2 regions of the Marinovum sp. J2-8 genome follow, and region 1 is predicted to be linked to the other one. Evidence: riboswitches for the same ligand, from Rfam matches in the RefSeq annotation. Region 1 holds a riboswitch; the other holds the start of a gene.
What was found. A riboswitch is a leader RNA that binds a small molecule or an ion and turns the genes downstream of it on or off. The one in region 1 is predicted to bind cobalamin.
Positions count from the first base shown of each region.

Region 2: it holds a riboswitch for cobalamin, as region 1 does, so the genes downstream of both, AC0L4F_RS09285 (TonB-dependent receptor plug domain-containing protein) here and AC0L4F_RS20025 (energy-coupling factor ABC transporter permease) in region 1, are expected to answer to the same signal.

Region 1 is NZ_JBVVRZ010000009.1:42-7,614, reverse strand. It holds gene cobJ (precorrin-3B C(17)-methyltransferase) at 1-463, shown strand, start outside; gene AC0L4F_RS20055 (cobalt-precorrin-6A reductase) at 421-1,203, opposite strand; gene cbiE (precorrin-6y C5,15-methyltransferase (decarboxylating) subunit CbiE) at 1,202-2,395, shown strand; gene AC0L4F_RS20045 (cobalamin biosynthesis protein) at 2,392-2,790, shown strand; gene cobM (precorrin-4 C(11)-methyltransferase) at 2,787-3,572, shown strand; partial or broken gene AC0L4F_RS20035 (cobyrinate a,c-diamide synthase) at 3,569-4,908, shown strand; gene cobA (uroporphyrinogen-III C-methyltransferase) at 4,905-5,651, shown strand; cobalamin riboswitch at 5,671-5,892, shown strand; gene AC0L4F_RS20025 (energy-coupling factor ABC transporter permease) at 5,927-6,592, shown strand; gene cobF (precorrin-6A synthase (deacetylating)) at 6,670-7,431, shown strand.
Region 2 is NZ_JBVVRZ010000002.1:705,172-712,744, forward strand. It holds gene AC0L4F_RS09260 (UDP-N-acetylmuramoyl-L-alanyl-D-glutamate--2,6-diaminopimelate ligase) at 1-339, opposite strand, end outside; gene AC0L4F_RS09265 (peptidoglycan D,D-transpeptidase FtsI family protein) at 384-2,171, opposite strand; gene ftsL (cell division protein FtsL) at 2,168-2,527, opposite strand; gene rsmH (16S rRNA (cytosine(1402)-N(4))-methyltransferase RsmH) at 2,527-3,519, opposite strand; gene mraZ (division/cell wall cluster transcriptional repressor MraZ) at 3,523-4,029, opposite strand; cobalamin riboswitch at 4,801-5,001, shown strand; gene AC0L4F_RS09285 (TonB-dependent receptor plug domain-containing protein) at 5,126-7,021, shown strand; gene AC0L4F_RS09290 (ABC transporter substrate-binding protein) at 7,008-7,573, shown strand, end outside.

The DNA.
Region 1 (7,573 bases):
GGCCAGCCCGGAGGCCGCGCAGACCGAGATCCGTATTCTGCCGGGCATCACCGCAATGCTGGCGGCGGCGGCGCGGGTCGGGGCACCGCTGGGCCATGACTTCTGTGCAATCAACCTCAGCGACAACCTCAAGCCATTTGCGCTGGTTGAACATCGCCTGCGCCATGCGGCGCGTGGTGATTTCGCGATGGCGTTCTACAACCCGCGATCCAAGGCCCGCCCGCATCAATTTGCCCGGGTGCTGGACATCCTGCGCGAGGAATGCGGGCCGGATCGGCTGATCATCTTTGCGCGGGCGGTGTCGACCGCACAGGAGGCGGTGCAGGTTGTCACCCTCGATCAGGCGACGCCGGAGATGGCGGATATGCGCACGGTGGTTCTTGTCGGCAACAGCGCCACGCGCCGCACCGGCGATTGGGTCTATACGCCGCGCGGGGCCACATTGTCCGGGGTCACCCCATGATCGCGCAACCACTCAAAGACCCCACCCGTCGTGTCGCAGGTGGCGCGCGCAGGCAGGTCGGGGCGGTCTATCATGATGACCTCGATCCCCAGCACCCGCGCCGCCAACAACTTGGCCTCGGCCCCGGTGCCGCCGGAATTCTTTGCCACGATGTGACTGATCGCATGACGGCGCAACAGGGCGCTGTCGTCAGCCTCGGTAAAGGGGCCGCGGGCGATGACAACCTCGGCATGGCGCAGGGGCAGGGGCGCGGCGGGTGGATCCACCAACCGCACGAGGTAGTGGTGATGCGTCTGCGCGGCAAACAGATCAAGCTGCTGCTTGCCGATGGCAAGGAACACCCGCGCGGCGGGCTGTGTCTGTGGCGGCGGCAGGGCGCTTGGCGCGTCCTGCACGCTTTGGACATGCCGCCAGCGATCCCCGGCACCCGGTTGCCACGGCGCACGTTCAAAACCCAGCAAAGGCGTGCCGGTCTCGGCACAGGCGGCAATCGCATTCTGGCTGATCCGGGCGGCAAAAGGATGGGTCGCGTCGATCACATGGCTGATGTTCTGGGCGCGGATATAGGCGGCCAGCCCGGCGCTGCCACCAAATCCGCCAATGCGCGTCGGCAGCGGTTGGGCCGCCGGGGCCAATGTACGTCCGGCATAAGAGAAGGTCGCCGGGATCGGCGTGTCGGCAAGACGGCGGGCCAGCTGGCTCGCTTCGCTGGTGCCGCCAAGCAGCAAGAGGCGGGTCATGTCTGATCCTTGGCTGAATGTGATCGGTCTGGGCGAAGATGGCCTGTGCGGGCTGTCGGATGCAAGCCGCGATGCAATCGCGCAGGCGCAGGTGATCTTTGGCGGGCCGCGCCATCTTGATCTGGTGCAGGCCGGCACGCGCGGTCGGCCCTGGCCGGTGCCGTTTGATCTGGCGCCGGTGCTGGCATTGCGCGGACAGCCTGTGGTGGTGCTGGCCTCGGGGGATCCGTTCTGGTTTGGCGCCGGCAGTATGCTCGCGCAGCGGCTGGCCCCCGACGAATGGCGCGCCCATCCGGTGGCGGGTGTGGTGTCGCTGGCCTGTGCGCGTCTGGGTTGGCGGGTCGAAGAGACCCGTGCGCTGGCCCTGCATGCGGCAGAGTTCACGGCCCTTTCTACGGTGCTGCATCGCGGTGCAAAGATCCTGGCCACCCTGCGGGATGAGGCGGCGCCAGACGCATTGGCGCAATGGCTGACAGCGGCGGGGTTTGGCGCGGTGCGGATGCATGTGCTCGAACGGCTTGGCGGTCCAAAAGAACGCCACCGCCAGACCCGCGCAGATGACTTTCAGCTCGACGGGATCGCCGCGCCGGTGGCTGTTGCGCTGGATGGGGCCGATCTTGCGCGTGGGATCGGGCTGTCCGGTGTGCCGGGTCGGGGCGAGCATCTGTTTCACCATGACGGGCAGATTACAAAATCACCGCAACGTGCGCTGACCCTTGCAGCGCTTGCCCCAAGACCCGGCGAAATGCTGTGGGACATCGGCGGTGGTTCCGGGTCGGTGTCGGTCGAATGGGCGCTGGCGGGCGGTCATGCGCTCACGATTGAGCCGCGCGCCGAACGGTGTGCCAACATCCGTGCCAATATTGCGACTTTTGCCTTGTCGCGGCAGATCACCCTGCTTCAGGGCCGCGCGCCAGAGGCGCTGAGCCACGATCTGCCGACACCGGATGCGATTTTTGTCGGCGGTGGCGGCTCGGCGGATCTGTTTGCCGCGCTTTGGGGCTATTTGATGCCCGGTGCCCGGCTTGTCGTCAATGCGGTCACGCTGGAAACCGAAACCCTGTTGCTGGCAATGCAGGCACAACATGGCGGGACGTTGACCCGGATTGACATTGCCCAGGCCGCGCCCTTGGGGCGGTTGCGTGGCTGGGTCAATGCACGTCCGCTGGTGCAATGGGCGGTGACGCGATGACAGGGCCGGGTTTGTTCGTTGGGCTTGGGTTTCGCAAATCCGTAAGTGCCGAGGCCCTGACAACGGCTTTGACTGCGGCCCTGGCTGCGGCTTTGGCCGAGGTCGGGGCACAGGCCGGACCGGCAGATCAGGCCAGACCGGTCGATGGCGTCGCCACAGCCAAGGCCAAGGCACAGACACTCGCCGCCCTTCTGCCCGATGCGCCGGTGATCGGCGTTGATGTGGCCGGCGTTGCAACCCCCACGCAATCATCGGCCGCGCTGGCCGCCTATGGCACCGGGTCCGTGGCCGAAGCGGCGGCGTTGATCGCGGCGGGACCGGGCGCACGGCTGTGTCAAACACGCAGGATTATTGGCGGCGTCAGCGTCGCAATCGCACAAGGAGAGACAACATGACGGTGCATTTCATCGGGGCTGGACCGGGGGCGGCGGATCTGATCACCCTGCGGGGGCGCGATCTGATCGCGGCCAGCCCGGTTTGTCTTTATGCCGGGTCGCTGGTGCCCGAGGCGCTGTTGGCGCATTGCCCGCCGGGCGCGCGGATCGTCAACACCGCGCCGCTGTCGCTGGACGAGATCATAGATCTGATCGCCGAGGCGCATCGCGCGGGTCAGGATGTGGCGCGGCTGCATTCCGGGGATCTGTCGGTCTGGTCAGCAATGGGCGAACAATTGCGCCGCTTGCGCCGGTTGGACATCCCCTATGACGTGACCCCCGGCGTGCCCAGCTTTGCCGCCGCCGCGGCGACGCTTGGCGCAGAGCTGACCCTGCCGGGCGTGGTGCAATCGGTGGTGTTGACGCGGGTATCGGGGCGAGCCAGCGCAATGCCCGCCGCAGAGAGCCTGGAAAACTTTGCCCGCACCGGGGCTGTGCTGGCGATCCATCTGTCGGTGCATGTGCTGGACAAGGTGGTCGCCACATTGCGCCCGCATTACGGCGCAGACTGTCCCGTTGCGGTGGTCTGGCGCGCAAGCTGGCCGGATGAGCGGGTGGTGCATGCCACCCTGTCCACGTTGGAAACCGCCGTCGGCGCCGAAATGGCGCGCACCGCGCTGATCCTGGTTGGCCGGTCGATCGGGGCAGAGGACTTTGCCGAGAGCCGTCTTTATGCCGGGGATTATGATCGCCGCTACCGTCCTGTGGGCACCGATCCCCGCTTTCCGGAGACCGGCGCATGACGCCCGGTCTGGTGATTTCCGGCGCGGCGTCGGGCGTGGGGAAAACCACGTTCACGCTGGGGCTGATGGCGGCGCTGCGGGCGCGCGACATGGCGGTGCAGCCGTTCAAATGTGGTCCCGACTATATTGATCCGGCCTTTCACACCGTGGCGTCTGGGCGGGCCTCGTTCAATCTGGATGGCTGGGCGATGTCAGCAGAGCGCATGCATGCGCTGGCGGATCGGACAGCCGATATTGCGTTGGCCGAAGGGTCCATGGGGCTGTTTGACGGCGTGGCGGTGCCGGGTGAAACCGGCGCAGGGGCCAGTGCCGACATCGCGGCGCTGATGGGCTGGCCGGTGATCCTGGTAATTGATGTGACCGGACAGGCCCAGAGCGCCGCCGCCGTGGCGCAGGGCCTGGCGCGGTTTCGCGCGGATGTGCCCATCGCCGGGGTGGTGTTGAACAATGTTGCCTCGCCGCGCCATGATACGCTGGTGCGGGCCGCTTTGCGCAGGCCGGAATTGCCGTTCTGGGCGCCTTGCCGCGTCAGGTCGGGATCGAGCTGCCCTCGCGCCATCTTGGGCTGGTGCAGGCCGAAGAAACCGCAGATCTTGAAAGATTGCTGAGCGAGGCAGGCAAGGCCGTGTCGCAGTATTGCGATCTGGACGCGATTGTTGCGGCGGCACGGGACGGGGCGGGCCATGCCAGCGCGCCGCCGCCGCCAACGCGCCCACCCGGGGCACGTATTGCCCTGGCGCGGGATGCGGCTTTTTCCTTTGTCTATCCGCATCTGATAGAGGGCTGGCGCAGCGCCGGCGCGACGATCCTGCCGTTTTCCCCGCTGGCGGATGAGGGCCCGGATGACAGCGCGGATTGTTGTTGGCTGCCGGGCGGCTATCCCGAACTGCACGCCGGGCGGCTGGCGGGCAATGACCGGCTACGGTCCGGTCTGCACCGTTTTGCCCAGACCCGCGCCGTTCACGGTGAATGCGGGGGCTATATGGCACTGGGGGCCGGGTTGGTCGATGCTCAGGGGCAGCGGCACCAGATGCTGGGGTTGCTGGGGCTTGAGACCAGTTTTGCCAAGCGCAAAATGAACCTGGGCTATCGTCTGGCAGAGCTTTCTGCGCCGATGCCGGGGTTCGAGGTGGGCACACGCCTGCGCGGGCATGAGTTCCATTATGCCCGTATCCTGAGCCAGCCGGATGCCCCGCTTGCCGAAGTGCGTGATGCTAACGGGCTTGTCGTGGCGCAAACCGGATCGCAACGCAAAAGCGCGGCTTCGGGCCATGCCGCGGGCGGTGGTCAGGTCAGCGGAACCTTCTTTCATCTTATCGCCGAGGCCAGCCAATGAGCGCATTTGTCTCTTTTGTGTCGTCCGGTGCGGGCGACCCGGACCTGCTGACCCTCAAGGCGGTGGACCGGTTGCAACGCGCCGATGTGGTGCTGTTTGATGATCTGGCTTCGGGGCCGGTCCTAAGCCATGCGGGGGCCAATGCCGAGCTGATTGCCGTTGGCAAACGGGCGCGCCGCCCCTCGGTCAAGCAGGATCATGTCAACCGTCTGTTGGTGGATCATGCCCGAACCGGCGCGCGGGTCGTGCGGTTGAAATCCGGGGATAGCGGAATTTTTGGGCGTCTCGAAGAAGAGATGATTGCGCTGGAGGCTGCGGAAATAGCCTATGAAATCATTCCCGGCGTGCCGTCGGCCTGTGCGGCGGCGGCGGCGGCGGGGTTGCCATTGACCCGGCGGTTGACCGCGCGGCGGGTGCAATTTGTGACCGGGGCGGATGTGACGGGCGAATTGCCCGAGACGCTGAATTGGCCCGCGCTGGCAGATTCCGAAGCCACAACAGTGGTTTACATGGGGAAACGCACCTTTCCCAAACTGGCGGCCGGTCTGATTGCCCACGGTCTGTCGCCGGAAACGCCTGCCCTGCTGGCCGAGGCCGTCGGCCATCCCGAACAACGCCTGCATCGCAGCACGATTGCGACACTGGCCAAGCAGCTTGCCCAGGCGCGTCCCGACCAGCCGGCGGTGATCCTTTATGGCCCATTGGCGGAAACGAAAGCGGCGTTGACGACATGCGGGGCTTGACTTGGCGGGCCGGCTCACGTCTATCTGAACCCCTGTTTGGTGCCCAGACATACGCAAAGCGCAGGGCTCAATCGGGAACGGGGAAGGGTGGACCAAGTTGCGGCACCCAAAGCCCCGGCCGCCCCCGCGACTGTATGCGGAGAGCGCGTTCTGAAAGACCACTGGGGGAGATGCCCTCTGGGAAGGTAGAGCGTTGCCTCGACCCGCGAGCCAGGAAACCGGCCATCGGATTATTTCAACCCGCCGTCGGGTGTGACGGCAAGGAGATCAAAGACATGCATATCGAACCCGGCGTCGTTACGGGCGCCAAACTCATCCTCAGCTACGCAACCGCGACAACCGCGGGGCTTTATACGCTCAAGACCGCCTTTGACGCGGTGCGCCAGCAGGGGCTGGGCTCGCTCGCGTTGCGCACGGTTGTGGCGACGGCGGCAGTGTTGGTGTTTTTCCAGATCCTGCCGCATTATCCGGTTGGCGTGTCAGAAGTGCACCTGATCCTTGGCTCGACCCTGTTCCTGATGTTGGGCGCCGCACCAGCCGCGATCGGCCTGGCGCTGGGGCTGTTGATTCAGGGCATTGTGTTTGCCCAGTTTGACCTGCCGCAATACGGAATGAACGTGACCACACTGCTGGTGCCGCTGTTCGGCTTGCAGTATCTCGCGCGGCGTCTGATCGCGCCGGGCACCGCATATGTTGACCTGAAGTACAGCCAGGCGCTGGCTCTTTCGACCGCATACCAAGGTGGTATTGTGGCCTGGGTGGCGTTCTGGGCCGTCTATGGTCAGGGCTTTGCCGAAGTTGGCCAGGTAATGGCATTTGGCGCGGCTTACATGCTGGTGATCCTGCTGGAGCCGCTGGTCGATCTGGCCGTTCTGGCCGCTGCAAAACGGCTGCAAGGGCTGAACGGCTCTGCCTGGGTGACCCCGCGGCTTTTTGCCTGAGCACCAGATGTGATTGAGACGACACCAAGGGGGCTTCGGCCCCCTTTTTCGGGAGTACGGGCATTGGAAACACTGCGATGATCGAACTTGATCTGATCGGCATTGGAACCGGCAACCCGGATCACGTCACGGCGCAGGCCGTGCAGGCGATGAATGCCGCTGACCTGATCCTGATCCCGTTGAAAGGGCCTGAAAAGACCGACCTCGCCGGTTTGCGGCGCGATCTTTTGGCGCGCCATTTGGACAACGCACAGACACAGGTGGTGGAATTCGACCTGCCGCAGCGTGATGTCGACAATCCGTCGTATCGCACCGGGGTGTCACAGTGGCATGACGCCATTGCCGCATCCTGGGAACAGCAGATCCGCACAGTGCTGGGGGAAAATCCAAACGGGCGGGTTGCCTTGCTGATCTGGGGCGATCCGATGTTGTATGACAGCAGCCTGCGGATAGCCGAACGGCTGGGGCGGCGGATGCCGCTAGAGCCACGTGTGATCCCCGGCATTACCTCGATTCAGGCGTTATGCGCCGCACATGCGATCCCGCTCAATACGGTGGGTGGGTCGGTCACGATCCTCACCGGGCGTCAACTGCGCGCGCAAGGGTGGCCGCCCGAGGCCGAGACCGTGGTTGTCGTGCTGGACAGCGGTGGCGCGTTTGAGACGCTCGACCCGGAGGGGATTTCGATCTGGTGGGGCGGCTGCGTGGCAATGCCGCAAGAGAAGCTGGTCGCCGGTCAACTGGATGCGGTCGGGGCCCAGATCATCAAAACCCGAGAAGACCTGCGCGCCCGGCATGGTTGGGTGATGGATATCTATCTTATGCGGCGCGCGGGGTAAGCGTTCGCCGAGATGACGCATGTCTGGCTTTGGGCGCACTTAACATAACCCTAATTATGGGATATGCGCATGTACCCGCAAAGTTAAAGTGTCCCACATCTGCAAAGTAGAAGTGTCACACTCTGCCCCGATGAGAACAGGC
Region 2 (7,573 bases), on a different contig from region 1:
GCCGGTCACCGCCACCATGTGGCGCGGCTGTACACCAAACCAAAGCGCCGATGTGAATGCCAGCACCTGACGCGGATCCTGGGCGACGATCAACGCCGCATGCGACGCATCCAGAACATCGGCTGCAATGCGCGCGCCCTTGGCATCGGTCAGGATCGCCGACGCGCCCATGCGCAGGGCATATTGAATGAACTCGCCGCCATGGACCTGACTGCCCGGCAGAGCGGCAAACAGAAAACCGGGCTTCACCTCGCGGCTGTCTACCGTGATGCCGGTAATCTCGGCTTCGGCCCCGCCGCGAGCATTCAGGCCAAGATCGGCCAAGGTTTTGGATGTCATGCGTCCCCCGGTACTGGCCCGATCATGGACCGGTCATGCGCCTTTCAATGGTTGATCAAACTTATACCAGCGAGTTCCGCGGGTTCAATCGTTGGCCGCAATCCAAGCAGCGGCGCAAGCCGTTCAATCATTTCGGCGGCCACCGGAACCGCCGTCCAGCCAGCGGTACGGCGCAATTGGCCCGCCGCATGAATTTCCGGCTCATCCAGGGTGACGATCAGCACATATTTCGGCTTGTCGATCGGAAAGATCGAGGCAAAGGTCGCAATCACCTTGTCATCGTAATAGCCGCCCTTGGGCTTTGGCTTGTCGGCGGTGCCGGTCTTGCCGCCCACGGCATAGCCTTTGACATCGCCAAAGCTGGCGGTGCCATCCGGGTGGCTGACCACCAAACGCAACATCGCCCGCGACGCCGCCGAGGCGCTGGCCGACATCACCCGCTCCCCATAATTCGCCCCGTTTTGGCGCAGCAGGGTTGGGGTGATCTTGTAGCCGCCATTGGCCACCGTCGCATAGGCCGAGGCCAGATGCAGCGGCGAGGCCGACAGCCCGTGACCGTAGGAAATCGTCATGGTCGACAGTTCTGACCAATGCGGCGGCAGCAACGGGCGCGCGGCCTTGGCCTCTTGCAGCTCGATATCCTTGACGTCAAAGAAGCCAAGCTTTTGCAGGAATTCCTTTTGCCGCGGCACACCGATCATCTGGGCCAGACGGGCGGTCCCGATGTTCGATGATTTCACAATGACCTTGGTGACCGACAATTCCTTGCCGTAATTGTGGAAATCGCGAATGCGGTGTTTGCCCCACTTCAGCGGGCCGCGAATATCGACCGGGGTCGACGGATTGACCAGGCCGATGTCCATTGCCTGAGCAGCGGCAAAGATCTTGAAGGTCGAGCCAAGCTCATACACCCCCTGCACCGCGCGGTTGAACAGCGGGCTGATCGAGGGGTCGTCGCCAAGCGCAGGCAAAGGTCGGTCGTTGGGGTCAAAATCCGGCAGACTGGCCAGCGCCAGAACCTCGCCGCTGTGCACATCCATCAGGATCGTCGCCGCACCTTTGGCATTCATGATCTTCATGCCGCCATAAAGCACCTTTTCCGCCGCCGCCTGCAGCGTCAGATCAAGCGACAATTCCAGCGGCGCGCCCTCACGCGCGGGGTCGCGCAGCAGGTCGTCATGGAACTTCTCGATACCGGCGGTGCCGATGACCTCGGCCGAATGCACGCCTTCGCGGCCAAATCCATAACCGCCCAGCACATGCGACGCCAACGCGCCATTGGGATAAAGCCGCATCTCGCGCGGTCCGAACAACAGACCCGGCTCGCCGATATCATGCACCGCCTGCTTCTGTTCCGGGCTGAGCTTCTTGCGAATCCACATGAATTTGCGGTCCGAGGTGAACCGCTTGGTCAGATCCTCAACATCCAGATCAGGAAAGATCTTGCCCAGTTCCGCCGCCGCCCGCACCGGATCAACCATCTGTTGCGGATGGGCATAAAGCGAATGGGTCTCCATGTTGGTGGCCAGAAGCCGCCCCTTGCGATCCACGATATCCGCCCGTTGCGCCACGATGCTGGCCCCATTGCTGGCACCGCGTGGTTCCGCCGGTTCAGACGCCGCAAGCAGCCCCATCCGCGCGCCAATCACCAAAAAGGCGCAGAAATACATGATCCCCATCAGCAGCAGGCGCTGTTCGGCGCGCACCCGCAAACGGTCGCGCATATCCTCGTGCCGCAACCGGATGTTTTCCCGTTCGATGGCGTCGGGATTTTCACCTTTTTGGCGGGCCTCCAGAATACGGGCCAGCGGGCGCAGCGGCGTGCGGATCATGGCTCTTGCTCCTCACCTTGTGATGACACAGCCACCGGATTGGTGATCGGCTCCATATTATCAAAGTCCGGCATCGGGAAAGTCACCTGGTCGATATTGGCAAAATGATGGGGGCGCAGCGGCAAAAGCCCAAGACGGTCAAAGTTCAGCTCTGCCAGATCGCGCAGCCGGTCTGGCCGGTTCAAATAGGCCCATTCCGCCCGCAACACCGAAAGCCGCGACCGCGCCGTGCCAATGTCACGCTGCAATTGTGCCGATTTTTCAATTGCTTCCTGAGTTCGGTAATTTTCATGATAGGCCCAGAACGCCAAACCGATCACCGCCAAAGATGTCAGGATATACAAGAACGACCGCATTACCTTTTCCCCTTCAGCTGCGGCATGGCAATTGCGCTGGGATCGACCGCCCCCGCGGGCATATCCGTGCGCCGCGCCACCCGAAGCCGCGATGACCGCGACCTTGGGTTTTCCTCCAGCTCCTGATCATCCGGGCCCACGGCCTTGCGTGTGAGAATATCGAATTGGGCGGGCACCACGGCGGTTTGCGGCGCATAGCGATTGGTATTGCCGGAATGGCCGGCACGGGCGGTAAAGAACCGTTTGACCATGCGGTCCTCGATCGAATGAAAGGTCACAACCGCCAGAAGACCACCGGGTTTCAACACCCGTTCGGCGGCCATAAGCCCCTGAAACAATTCCTTGTATTCGTCGTTGACCGCGATGCGCAGCGCCTGAAAGCTGCGGGTTGCGGGGTGGCTTTGGCCGGGTTTCGACCGTGGCAGGGACCGTTCGATCACCCCGGCCAATTGCAACGTGGTTTCAAACGGGGTGTCCGCCCGCACCCGTGCAATATTCTTGGCAATGCGCCGCGAGGCACGCTCTTCCCCATAGGTGAACAGGATTGCGGCCAATTCTTCTTCGCTCAGATTGTTGACCAGATCGGCGGCGCTGACGCCCTGTTGGCTCATCCGCATGTCCAACGGCCCGTCCCGCATGAAGGAAAATCCGCGTTCGGCGCGGTCCAGCTGCATCGAAGACACACCCAGATCAAGCACCACGCCGTCCACCTGATCGGCGACTTCGTCCATTGCCGAGAACACGGTTTTTTCCGGGCGCACGCGCGCGCCATAGTCCCCGAGCCAATCTGCCGCCATTTCGAAGGCCAGCGGATCGCGGTCAATTGCGACCACCTTATCCGCCCCGGCCTCTAATAATGCGCGGGTATAGCCGCCGGCCCCGAATGTGCCGTCGATCCAGGTGCCCGTGACCGGCGACACCGCCTTGATCAATGGGCGGATAAGGACGGGAACATGCGGCGCGGCGTCGGGTTTATGTGGGGCTGCGGCCATTTTTCAAACGCCTCCGACCGGTCCATCAAGGAATGACATGGGATCGAAGTCTTCCGGCAGTTCTTCCAGCCATGCTTCGGTCTTGGCCAGTTCTTCATTTTCATAGGTCTCGGGGTTCCAGATCTGGAACGTATCGCCGGCCGCAATGAAGAAGGCCTCTTTCTCAAGATTGATTCTGTTGCGCAGTTTCGCAGGCAGGACCAGTCGGCCGGTCTCGTCCACATTGGTGGGGAAGGATTGCCCGTGGAACATATGCTGCAACATTTTCCGTTCCATGGATGCACGCGGCAGAGCGTCGATTTTCTTGTCGACCTCTTCGATGGCTTCCATGGTGTAACATTCAAGGCAGTTGAGCTTCTTGTTGCCGTAGACAATCACAAGCTCCGGGTTTTCTCCGACTTTCCAGTTGGGATCAGCGGCCTCGATCACACGGCGAAAGCCGGCCGGGATCGACACCCTGCCCTTTGCATCCACCTTGTGATGGCTTTCGCCTCTGAACCTGCGGCTCACTGTCCTTGCCGTCCTTTGCCTCGCGCCCCGTGTTTTCCCCAATTTGAAATGGAAAACGGCGGGTTGATCTGCTGCCACTGATCAACCCGCCGCCCATGTCCCGCTTGGCGGGAAGTCCAGCTGCGCGCGCCACCTGGGGGGATGTCTGCTCGCCCGCGCGCCGGATTCTGTTCACGATGAAAGACGGTGCCTGTATGAAACCATTTTTATTGTTTTTGAGTATTCGGTGCGGGGTCTTTGTTGCCCCTTGTTCCGTCCCTCATCGTGATACTAGGGATGCCATGGGAAATCATGGAAATCAACTGCTCTTTATGGGAAATCTCCCCTACAGTTTGTTCACAGGGGCTGTGGAAAACTAAATATTGCGGCGAAATCGCGGTCTAGCGTGGAATTTCTAGCGAAAGAGATCCCGGCCCAACACTATATGTGGTAAGGCACTGGAACGCGCCCAACGGCCCATGATTTCCCAAAAAAATTGCAACGAGACGCCCAAAATAGCGGCGCGGCCCGGTTTCAGCCCGCAGAATCACGCGAGAGTGGTCAAATTTGATTCGTCTTGAGGGGCAATTGGCGGTCGAAAACCGCATTTCCCAAGATCGTCCCACGAATTCCCGTATTTCCCATCCATTCCCGTTGTCCTGCCCGGCATTGCCCCCGTTTGCCCCTGCTGGCCCATTCAAAAGCCTTCGATCCTGTAGACCCGGGGCCACAACGCGCGGATTTGACGCCGGATGGGTCAAAATGGCCGCTTGTCACAATGCATTTGCGTGACTAGACGAAAGCACGCTTTGGTTCGGGCCTCGCAAGAGGTCCGTGAAAAGGGAACGCGGTGCAAACCCGCGACTGCCCCCGCAACTGTGAGCGGCGAGCAAACCCGGAAATTGCCACTGTGGCCCCCTTTTGGGCTGCGGGAAGGCCCGGGGATGTGACGACCCGCGAAGTCAGGAGACCTGCCAGGCGATCACCCTATCCGGGCGCGGGGCGTGCGATGGATAACGGCAACCCCGTTGCGGTGATTTCACTGAGACGGGGGGTGACCTCCGGTTTGATTAACAATCGGCCCTTTGCACTCACGGGGCCAATCGGAGGGACAGACATGACCCGAACACAACTTCTGACAACCGCGGCCCTGCCCGCATTGTTGTCCGCACCGGCCTTTGCACAGGACGATCCCTATGATCTGGGCGTCCTGATCCTGTCCGCCGGATACGAGGCCGTGGCCGAAGACGAAACCGGCGTTGCCGTGGATGTCATCACAGAAGAAGAGCTGGAGGCCACCGGCGAGACCCGAGCCATTGATTTCCTGGCCCGCCAACCCGGCGTCACCCTGCGCACCACCGGCCCATTGGGCACCACAGCCGGTGTATTCATTCGCGGCGTGAACCAGAACAATATCGCGGTGCGCGTCGATGGCATCGACGTCTCTGACCCGTCCGGCCCACAGGTGGCTTATGATTTTGGCGGCTTGATGACCTCTGACATCTCGCGGATTGAAATCCTGCGCGGTTCGCAATCGGCGCTTTATGGATCCGAAGCCCTGGGCGGGGTGATCAATATCACCACCAAACGCGCCACCCGCGACGGGCTGAGCGTTCAGATGGCGGCGGAATATGGCGCCTATGAAAGCCTGCGGTCGTCGGTCACCTTTGCCAACAAGGGCGAAGGCCACGAAAGCGCGCTGACCCTGTCCTATGCCAACAGCGACGGATTTTCCGCCGCCGACGAAAACGATGGCAACGACGAGGCCGACGGTTTCAACGCCAAGCGCCTGAGCTTTGCCGGCAGCTATGATCTGGGCAGCCCCGACACGGTCCTGCATCTGTCGGCGTTCAGCGAAGAATCGACCTATGATTACGATGAAACCTCCGGCGGTGTGCCATTGGATGGCAGTTCGGATGAGGTCACCGAGAAACAACAGGACGGCCTGCGCATCGCGCTGGATTTCGTCACCGGTGGCTTTGATCACACGGTCTCGGCCTCTTATTTCCGTATTGATCGCACCCTGACCGGCTCCGCTGCCAGCTTTGGCGGCGTGTCCGATGATCAATTCGACTATACCGGCACGCGGATGGAATACCGCTATCAGGGCGGCGTTGATCTGACCGACACCACCCGTTTGGTGTTCGGCGCCGACCACACGGTCGAGGAATTCGACACCTCCCTGACGCTCGATCACTCGATCTTTGGGCTTTATACCGATGGGCAAAGCCATGACACGTCGGTCACCGGTCTCTTTGCCGAGGTGACAGCCGCGCCCAGCACGGATTGGAACCTGTCGGCGGCGCTGCGTTATGACGAACATTCCGAATTTGGCGGCTTCACCACCGGGCGGCTGTCGGCGGTCTATCGCCCGACAGAGGATCTGATCTTCCGGGCCAATGCCGCAACCGGGTTCCGCGCCCCGTCGGGGTATGAGCTTTATGATGGCTTTGCCGGCAATTCGGATCTTGATCCCGAAACATCCAAGAGTTTCGACCTTGGTGTCGAGAAACGCTTTGGCGACCGGGGCTACATCCGTGCCACGGCCTTTCATATCGAGGCAGAGGACATCATCGACTATTCCTTTACCGCTGGCACCTATGTGCAGGCCTCTGGAACCTCGACCCGGCAGGGCATCGAATTGGCTGGCGGCACAGAGCTGTGGCAGGGCGTGCGGCTTGACGGCTCTTACACCTGGACCGACAGCTTTGCCGATGCCGATCTGGATAGCTCGAGCTGGTCCGCCGCAGTTCCCGGCCATCAGGCCGCTGCCACTGTGACCGCAGATTTCGGCAGCCAGACCAGCCTGGCCGTCACCGGTCTTTGGGCTGGGGATCGCGCAGAGGGGCTTGACCCCTATGGCGTGTTGAATTCGACCCTGACATACAAGGTGATGGACAACGCGGAAATCTACCTGAGGATCGAAAACGTCTTTGACGAGGAATACCAAACCGCACCGGGCTATGGCACATCGGACCGCGCGGCGTATTTTGGAATCCGTGCGTCTTTGTAAGGCACTGACCCTGTCCGCCGCGCTGATGTTTGGCGCGGCGGCAGCGGTGGGTGCGGCGGCGGGGGACGCCCCGCAAAAGGTTGTGTCGATCAACCTGTGCACCGATCAACTTGCCATGCTGCTGGCCGCCCCCGGCCAATTGCACGCGGTGTCGTTTCTGGCACGGGACAGCCGCAGTTCGGCCATGGCCGAAGACGCGATGCAATACCCGATCACCCATGGCCGGGCCGAAGAAATCTATCTGATGCAACCAGATCTGGTCCTTGCAGGCCGCTATACCGCCCGTGCGACGGTGGACATCCTGCAAAACCTGGGGATTGCGGTTGTGACGTTCGACATCGCCAACAACATGATGGATGTGCGCACCAATCTGATCCAGATGGGCGCGGTTCTGGGCCAATCGGAAAAGGCCCAGGAAATGCTGCGCGATTTTGACAGGCAACTGGCGGCTTTTCAGGCCGAGGTCACACGCCGCCCGCGTGCCGCCCTTTATTATTCCAACGGCTTCACGTCGGGGCGGGGTTCGCTGGCGCATCACATCCTGACCGCCGC